Regions from separate parts of the Novimethylophilus sp. genome, predicted to be linked through region 4. Evidence: riboswitches for the same ligand, from Rfam matches in the RefSeq annotation. Region 4 holds a riboswitch; each other region holds the start of a gene.
The links. Region 4 has a riboswitch for cyclic di-GMP ahead of VGK14_RS00810 (methyl-accepting chemotaxis protein). Riboswitches for the same ligand answer to the same signal wherever they lie in the genome.
Positions count from the first base shown of each region.

Region 1: it holds a riboswitch for cyclic di-GMP, as region 4 does, so the genes downstream of both, VGK14_RS13380 (sensor histidine kinase) here and VGK14_RS00810 (methyl-accepting chemotaxis protein) in region 4, are expected to answer to the same signal.
Region 2: it holds a riboswitch for cyclic di-GMP, as region 4 does, so the genes downstream of both, VGK14_RS06000 (HD-GYP domain-containing protein) here and VGK14_RS00810 (methyl-accepting chemotaxis protein) in region 4, are expected to answer to the same signal.
Region 3: it holds a riboswitch for cyclic di-GMP, as region 4 does, so the genes downstream of both, motA (flagellar motor stator protein MotA) here and VGK14_RS00810 (methyl-accepting chemotaxis protein) in region 4, are expected to answer to the same signal.

Region 1 is NZ_DASXVH010000090.1:24,443-26,642, reverse strand. It holds gene lysS (lysine--tRNA ligase) at 1-903, shown strand, start outside; cyclic di-GMP riboswitch class I at 969-1,053, shown strand; gene VGK14_RS13380 (sensor histidine kinase) at 1,173-2,200, shown strand, end outside.
Region 2 is NZ_DASXVH010000042.1:1,281-3,480, reverse strand. It holds gene VGK14_RS06005 (hypothetical protein) at 1-251, shown strand, start outside; cyclic di-GMP riboswitch class I at 1,019-1,102, shown strand; gene VGK14_RS06000 (HD-GYP domain-containing protein) at 1,278-2,200, shown strand, end outside.
Region 3 is NZ_DASXVH010000098.1:5,678-7,877, forward strand. It holds gene pheA (prephenate dehydratase) at 1-619, shown strand, start outside; cyclic di-GMP riboswitch class I at 681-766, shown strand; gene motA (flagellar motor stator protein MotA) at 858-1,721, shown strand; gene hisC (histidinol-phosphate transaminase) at 1,847-2,200, shown strand, end outside.
Region 4 is NZ_DASXVH010000010.1:32,842-35,041, forward strand. It holds gene VGK14_RS00810 (methyl-accepting chemotaxis protein) at 32-1,192, opposite strand; cyclic di-GMP riboswitch class I at 1,292-1,376, opposite strand; gene bioD (dethiobiotin synthase) at 1,409-2,128, opposite strand; gene bioC (malonyl-ACP O-methyltransferase BioC) at 2,125-2,200, opposite strand, start outside.

The DNA of each region.
Region 1 (2,200 bases), on a different contig from region 4:
GTCGAAACACCGATGCTGCACCCCATCCCCGGCGGCGCGGCGGCCAAGCCGTTCAAGACCCATCACAATGCGCTGGACATGCAGATGTTCCTGCGCATCGCGCCCGAACTGTATCTCAAGCGCCTGGTCGTCGGCGGCTTCGAGCGCGTGTTCGAAATCAACCGCAATTTCCGCAATGAAGGGCTCTCCGTGCGGCACAATCCGGAATTCACGATGATGGAATTCTATGCCGCCTATACCGATTACCAGTGGCTGATGGATTTCACCGAGGCCTGCATCCGCGCCGCGGCCATGGCTGCGACCGGGGATGCGGTGGTGACGTACCAGGGACGCGAGCTCGACCTGTCTCAGCCGTTCCAGCGCCTGACGATCACCGGGGCGATTCTCAAGTACGCGCCGCAATACAGCGCCGCCCAGTTGGACGACGCGGATTTCCTCCGGACCGAGCTGGCCAAATTCGGCGTCAAGCCGCTGGCGCACGCCGGCCTCGGCGCGCTGCAGCTGGCGCTGTTCGAGGAGACCGCGGAAGCCGAGCTGTGGCAGCCGACCTATATCGTCGACTACCCGGTCGAGGTATCGCCGCTGGCGCGCGCATCCGACACCCGTCCCGGCATTACCGAGCGCTTCGAGTTGTTCATTACCGGGCGCGAGATTGCCAACGGCTTTTCCGAGCTGAACGACGCCGAGGACCAGGCCGAGCGTTTCAAGGCGCAGGTGGCGGCCAAGGAGGCCGGGGATGACGAAGCCATGTACTACGACGCCGATTACATTCGCGCGCTGGAATACGGCATGCCCCCGACCGGCGGCTGTGGCATCGGCATCGACCGCTTGGTGATGTTGCTGACGGACTCGCCCAGCATCCGCGACGTGATCCTGTTCCCGCACATGCGTCCAGAGGCTTGAAAAACAAGACTTTCGCGCTAAATTGACAGCCGGCTGTTTTGGCATTCTAATGTCAAATTAACACTACCTGAAAAGGGCGAACCCGACCGTAAGGCGGGGGCGCAAAATTTCCGGTCCAAGGATGATGTCGGGGACAGCGGGATTGCCAGGTCGCAGGGTTCATCGATATCTCGAACTCCCTCCTGAATTGCCTCTAGCTCTGCTTCTTCGGACCGTACAGCAAGTGCTTTCGCCATTGCCGGCACTTGGCTACCGAGGAGATGGATCACATGGTAAATGCCAGCATTGATGATCGGACCCTGGCCGAGTCGATGGGACTCGACGCGGAAGACGTTCGTCGACGCAAGGACTTTCTCGAGTTCGGTGCACAGGACATTGCGCTGCTGAACGACCTGCACCAGCGGCTCGACCTGGACGGGGCGGCATTCGCCGACGCTTTCTACGCCCGTTTGCAGGCCGATGCCGAAGCCGGCAAGCTGCTGCAGGATGCCGGGCAGCTCGCCAGCCTCAAGCAGAAACAACTCACTTATTTCGAACAGCTCGGCAGCGGCGAGTACGGGCTGGAGTATGCGCTGGCCAGGATGCGTGTGGGCATGGCGCATCAGGCAGCCGGCTTGAAGCCCAAGTGGCATCTCGGCGATTACGGCAGATATCTCGCCAGCATATTGCCCGAAATGCTGCGCCACTGCGGCGGTGACCAGCAAAAACTGCTGGCTACGATGTCGGCGTTGATCAAAAGAACATTGCTCGATTCCCAAATCTCGCTGGATGCCTATTTCCAGAGCGAGCACGAGTTGCTGCGCTTGCTGTCGCAGGCGTTCGAAAGCAACATCGAGGCGGTGTTCATCGCCGACATGAAAGGCAAAGTCCTGCATGCGAACAGGACGGTCATCGAAATCTGCGGTTTCCTGCCCGAGGAACTGGCAGGCAAGCCATGGCAGCATCTATTTGCCGACCAGCAATCCGAAGCGCTGGCCGCGATCCGGCAGACCGTCGCCAATGGCGGGCGCTGGCAGGGCGAGGCCTGGCTGTGCCACAAGAGCGGCAAGGAGTTTCCCGCCTGGATCAACGTCAGTTCGGTGAAAGACGACAATGACGCGGTGACGCATTTCATCGTGGAGTTTTCCGATATCACCGCCTTCAAGCGCACCCAGCAAGAACTGGCGGAGCGCACCGAGGAGCTGGCGCATTCCAATCGCGAGCTGGAGCAGTTCGCCTACGTGGCCTCGCACGACCTGCAGGAACCGTTGCGCATGGTGGCGAGCTACACGCAATTGCTAGCGCGCCGCTACAAGGA
Region 2 (2,200 bases), on a different contig from region 4:
AGGACTTCTTGGGCGAAGTCCGGTGTGGTGCCGTAGTGATGCTACCGGACGGGCGAGCCAATGGCGCTTGGGAGTTGAATCCGGACGGTCGCCTTCACGCGCAGCTTGGTACTGCGCTAGCCCGTTGCCTGCCCCACCGCGAGTACCCAGGTTCTCAAGCGGAACAATCGGTGCGCCGCGTAAACCTCCGTGCGTTCTCAGACAGCTATCTGGAAAAGTGCTTGGCGTTGAAACATGCCACGCAGCCTTGAGCGCAAAAAAAGAGCCGCCTCTGTGTGAACAGGAGCGGCTTTGGATGGTGCCCGAGGCCGGAATCGAACCGGCACGCCTTACGGCGAGGGATTTTCTTACCACTTCGGCTTTCGCCGCCAGCGCATGCGCTGTTCGTGGTCTGGAGCACGCCTTCACCATAGCCTTGCGGCCGTAGGTGCCCGCCGTCTGCTCTCTACACCTTCCCAAGCGCTGGGCCTGGGCTTGGCTCGGCGTTGGCTCGGATGCAGGGGCATCCAGGGCTTTCGCCGACTTTGACGGGCTTCACTTCGGGCGTTTCCCCCCGAAGGCTCAAATTGTTTAAGTCCCTTGTGTCTACCGATTTCACCACTCGGGCATTGCACGATGCTATGGAGCCTACACCTCTTTCCGCTGGCTCCTGCTTGGCTCCTGGCCATCAAGCCGAGCCGCGAAGCTACGCCTTGAATGCTCGCAAACCGTTGTCACTATTAACCTTCCGCCTAGGCGGCACAAGAAAAAATGACTTGACAAAACAGATTTTAAGTCCGCTACGTCTACCAATTCCGTCACCCCGGCGAAGGACGTAATTCTACCTTGAGTACGCATACCGCGTAACCTCTGTGTAACTATTCCCGATAAAAATGGTCACATCGCTTGTGCCTGAAATGCCGCTTATCGGGTATGGCTTTCCGTTTGTCGTTAATGTTTTGCATCTGCTGGTCGATTTAGGAAAGACTTAGGCATTAGTATTTGACCGTGTTTTTTGTGCCCGATTGTTCGTGCCATGGTCAATTAAAGGCAAACCCATCGAAAGGTGGGGACGCAAAGTTTCCGGTCTAAGGGATATTCCTATGACGGCGGGGCTGCCGGTACAGGCCTTGTTCCAGGTCCCCGTCAGATTTCGTTGCATCCTTATCCTTGATCGGAAGTTTCTGGATTTGAATGTGGAGTTCCGGACGTGACGAGTGAGGCGCGCTGGTTCCATACGGCATTGCTTGATGTTGAGCCTCGTGCTCGGGCAAATGCCCCGTTTGCAGGAGACCGTCATGAAAATGAAATCGCATTACATCCACCCGGACCAGTTGTGTGTCGGCCTCTATATCCATCTCGACCTGGGCTGGATGGGCCATCCTTTCACCTTCAGCAACTTCAAGATCAAAGATGAAGGCCAGATCGAGAAAATTCGCGCCCTGAAGCTGAAACAGTTGCGTTACGATCCACTGCGCAGCGATTGCGAACCGCTGCTGCCGCCAACGGTACCGGCCGCATGGGCACCCATGAAGGTCGCAGTACCGGTATCGCCCGCGCTGGATCTGCAGAAGCGTTCGAACCGCCTCAAACAGCTTAACGATATCATTCTCTCCTGCGAGCGGAAATTCGTCGTGGATGCCCATCGGGTGCGGGCTGTCACGCGTAATTTATCGGCTCATCCGGCGAGCGCCCGCGAAGAGGCGGAATTACTGGTCAACCAGATGGTGAAGTCGGCACTTACGGAAAGTGACGTGGTGCTGCACGCCGTCGGCAGCAATCATTCCCAGCAGGAAAATTATGTACATTCGCTCAACGTGACCGTACTTGCGCTGATGCTGGCGAAAGCGCTCGACATGTCCGACGAGGATGCGCGCGAACTGGGGCTGGCGGCGATCTTTCACGATATCGGCAAGGCGGAAAGCCCACTCAATAAATCGTTCATAGACATGCATTGCGAACTGGGGTCGCGGCTGGCGCTACAATCCGGCATGTCCGAGCGCATCGCCAGAATCATCCTGCAGCATCACGAATACGTCGATGGTTCGGGTTATCCCAAGCATCTGAAGGAAGCGCAGATCGATCCGCTGGCGCGCCTCTTGGGGATCGTCAACGATTACGAAAACCTGTGCAATCCGGCGAATCCGGCCGACGCGATGACGCCGTATGAAGCGCTGTCGCATATGTATGTCACGCAGCCGCAAAAGTTCGACTCAACCAT
Region 3 (2,200 bases), on a different contig from region 4:
TTTGCTATTGCAAAGTGCGCTCAATATTTGCGGTGAGATCGAACTGCCGGTGCATCACAATCTGCTGTCCAGACAAACCGATAGATATTCCATCCGCAAGGTATATTCCCACGCGCAATCGCTGGCGCAATGCCACGAATGGCTGAACCAGAACCTGGCGGGTGTCGAGCGCGAAGCGGTGGCCAGTAATTCCGAAGCGGCACGCCTGGCGGCCGAAAACGAGGGGGTTGCGGCAATCGCCAGCCGGCGCGCCGGCGAACTGTTCGGCCTCAGCCTGCTTGCGGAAAGCATAGAGGACGACCCGCGCAATACCACGCGTTTTCTGGTGCTGGCCACGCATGACGTGGCAGCCTCGGGACGCGACAAAACCTCGCTGGCGATGGCGACGCGCAATGTGCCCGGCGCCGTTGTCAAATTGCTCGCGCCGCTGGCCGAAAATGGCGTCAGCATGACCAAGCTGGAATCGCGGCCTTCTTATACCGGGCTGTGGGAGTATGTATTCTTTGTCGACATCGAAGGCCATCGCAACGACGGGAAGGTCGCACGCGCACTGGCCGAACTGGAAAAACACGCGGCATTCATCAAGGTGCTGGGGTCGTATCCAATAGCGGTAATCTGACGGCCGCCACTTGGCGGCATCGATATTGACACTTCACTTTACTCAAGTAGAATCACCCTTTTACTGAACAGGGCAAACTTGCTGAAAAGCAAGGGCGCAAAGTCACCGGTCTAAAGAGATATTCTCCATGACGGCGGGACCGCCAGTACGTATGTCTGCGGCTATCATGGCCGCGCACTGCGGCGGACCGTCGCCATTCACTCCGGTGACAAGCTAGCGTCCGCGATCGGCAGTAGACATGAACATTATTCTCGGTTCCATCATCGTCGTCGTAGGCGTTTTGGGCGGCTACTCCATGGAGGAAGGCCGCATCGCGGCGTTATACCAGCCCGCGGAACTGGTCATCATCGGCGGAGCCGGTTTCGGCGCCTTCCTTATATCCAATCCGCGCAGAATACTGAAGAAGTGCCTGCTCGCCGCAGGCAGGATACTGCGCGGCTCGCAATACACCAAGGAGTTTTATGCGGAAACGCTGGCCTTGTTGTATGCAATCCTGATGAAAATTCGCAAAGAAGGGATGATAGGAATAGAGCCCGATATCGACGCCCCTTATAACAGTCCCATTTTCGAAAAATTTCCCAAGGTACTGGCGGATAAGCGCACTGTCGAATTTATTTGTGATTATTTCCTGATCATGGTCAGCGGCAACATGAATGCCTATGAAATCGAGAATCTGATCGATATCGATCTGGAATCGGCGGCCCATTCGGCAAACAAGCCTGTTGAAGCGTTGACGTATCTCGCGGAGTCGCTGCCGGCGTTCGGGATCGTTGCCGCCGTTATGGGTGTCGTGATCACGATGGCGTCGATAGGCGGTCCGCAGGATGAGCTTGGGCACAAGATTGCCGCCGCGCTGGTGGGCACCTTTCTCGGCATTTTGCTGGCATATGGTTTCCTGGGCCCCGCTTCCAAGCTGTTGCAGAATATTGCGGAAGACGAGGAGCAATTTTTTACCTGTATCAAGACCGGCATTATTGCGCATCTGAACGGTTATCCGGTGAGGATGGTCATTGAATTCGCCCGCGTATCGATTTCACCGGATATCCGGCCGGCTTCCGCCGAATTGGATAAATATGTGCAATCTTTTTCAAAGAAAAACTGACGCAATGATTGCGCGCAATATCCAGCGCAAGCTTTCTCATTTAAAATCGCAGAATTAATGCTTGCTGATTGCCGGGTTCGTGTCCGGCAATCAATTCATTTTGCGTAAGTCATCAGGAAACCCTCGTGAAAACTTTGTCTGAACTCGCGCCTGAGTATGTGCGGGCGATCGCTCCCTATCAACCGGGGAAACCGATTTCCGAACTGGCGCGCGAGATGGGGCTGGATGAAGGCGATATCGTCAAGCTGGCATCCAACGAGAACCCGCTCGGCGTGAGCCCGAAGGCATTGGCTGCGATGCGCGATTCGTTGCAGGATATAGCCCGCTATCCCGACGGCAACGGCTTCGTATTGAAGGACGCAATCAGCCGTAAATTCGGTATTGATCCTGCCCGGATCGTGCTCGGGAACGGCTCCAACGATGTACTCGAACTCGCAGCACGCGCCTTTCTGAAGCCCGGCTCGGAAGTCGTATTTTCA
Region 4 (2,200 bases):
CTGCCGTTTTCTTTTGGCTGTCGGCTGACAGCTAAACGCTGAACTTCGACACTACCGTGCTCAGGTTTTCCGCTTTCTCTTTCAGGCTCTGCGACATGCTGTGGAAGGCATTGGCTTCCTGCGCGTTCTGCTGGGACAAATCCTCGATATAAGTCACCGCTTCGGTAATGCCGCCGACTGCGGTTTCCTGCTGCGACGCCAGTGTGGCGATGGTGTCTGACATGCCGACGATGGTTTTGACCGAAGTCAGAATACCTTGCAGCGCCGCATCCGCAGATTTGGCATTACCGGCGGCGGTAGCCGCATCGCCCTGCTTTTCGCACACCGTCCTGGATACCTGCTGCGCCTTGTTCTGCAGGCTGGTGATAATCTGGTTGATTTCTTCGGTGGACTTGCCGGTACGCTGCGACAGATTGCGCACCTCGTCGGCCACCACAGCGAATCCCCGTCCGGCTTCGCCGGCGCGTGCGGCTTCGATCGCGGCATTCAGCGCCAGCAGATTGGTTTGCTCGGAAATATCGCGTATCACCTGCATCACGGTGCTGATCTTGTTGATTTCGTCTTGCAGCGAGGCAATCGACTCGGCGATGCCCTGCACATCGCTGGAAATATGCTCCAGCGCATGGATGGTCTCACCCACCACCGCACTGCCGCTGACCGCCGATGTATTGGCTTCGCGCGCCGTTGCCGCGACATTGGAGGCATGCAACGAGACATCCTTGATCTGATCCGCCAGATGCATGATGCTGTCGGCAATCTGGTGGGTACGCTCGCCCTGGCTGGCAATGGCTTCCTTGGTGCGCGAAGAGATGCCGCTCATGTCCGTCGCAGCGCCGTTGAGGTCCACCGCGGTGTCGCGCAGCGTCAGGATCAGCTTGGCAGTGCCTTTGCGAGCGTTGTCATATTCGTAGCCCATCCAGGCGAAATCGTCCTTGCCGTTGAGGCCGAATTTCTTCGAAAGATTGCCTGCCGCCATTGTTTGCAGAGCCCCGACGATGGCCGTGGCACGCCGCGCGGCGCGCATGCCGAACCATAGCGCCGTGAAGATATTCAAAATCAGAAAGGCAATGGTTACCGGCAGCGAATTGACGAAATAACTCACGACAAAGGCAATCGTCACCAGTGCGGAAAGAATCAGGAACTGCTTGCGCAGATTAAGATTCTCAACCAATTTTTCCAATATTGAATTCATGATGCCAAGATCTCCTCGTGAGGCATGGCCAGATCGACATCAGGAATGGCGTGATAGCACTGACACCGCCCACCCTTTGGTGGGGAGCAAGAAGTGTCGTCCGGCAATCCCGCTATCCTGAAATACCGCCATGGACCGGTAATTTTGCGCCCCTGCCTTACGGCCAGGCTCGCCTTTATCAAACGATGTGGTGGGATTATGGAAGCTGTGTGCCCGTTAGTCAACAACTCCGCTCCTAGAGCGGAGTTCGGGCCAGCTTGCCAGAAATTCGGCGGCAGCGGAGATTCCTTGCGCCGGATGCCTATCCAGTTCCGATTGGAACGGCAACGTTGCGATGCGTGGCGCCGGCAGACGCTGTTCGAGCGTTGCGATATTGTCCCGCAATGCCGGCATTGCGGGCTCGACCTGATTCGCCACCCAGCCTGCCAGGCGCAAGCCGGACCGCGAGACTGCATCGCTGCTCAGCAAAGCATGGTTGAGGCAGCCCAGGCGCATGCCGACCACCAGAACGACCGGCAGCTGCAGCGCGACGGCCAGATCGGCGGTGTCCTGGCTGTCGTTGAGCGGCACGCGAAAGCCTCCCACCCCTTCCACGATCACGACGTCGGCCTGGGCCTGCAGCATGGCGAATCTTTCCAGTATCGGCTCCAGCCGGATATGCGTTCCAGCCATGGCGGCGGCGATATGCGGCGCCAACGGCGGCTCGAAAGCGTAGGGATTGACCGCGTCCCGGTCCGCCTCGACGTTGCCCGACGCCAGCAGTTGCGCGACGTCATCCGATACCAGCCTGCCGTGTTCGCTGCGGCATCCGGCCGCGACCGGCTTCATGCCAACCGCGCGCAGGCCCTGAGCCGCAAACGCACGCAGCAAGGCGCAGCTGACGAAGGTTTTGCCGATGCCGGTATCGGTGCCGGTAATGAAATAGGCCTGCTTCATTTGTGCCGGTGCAAGGTGATGGGCTGGGCCCCGCCCGGCAGCGACGGATGCGGTTGTGCCTTCCATGCGTGG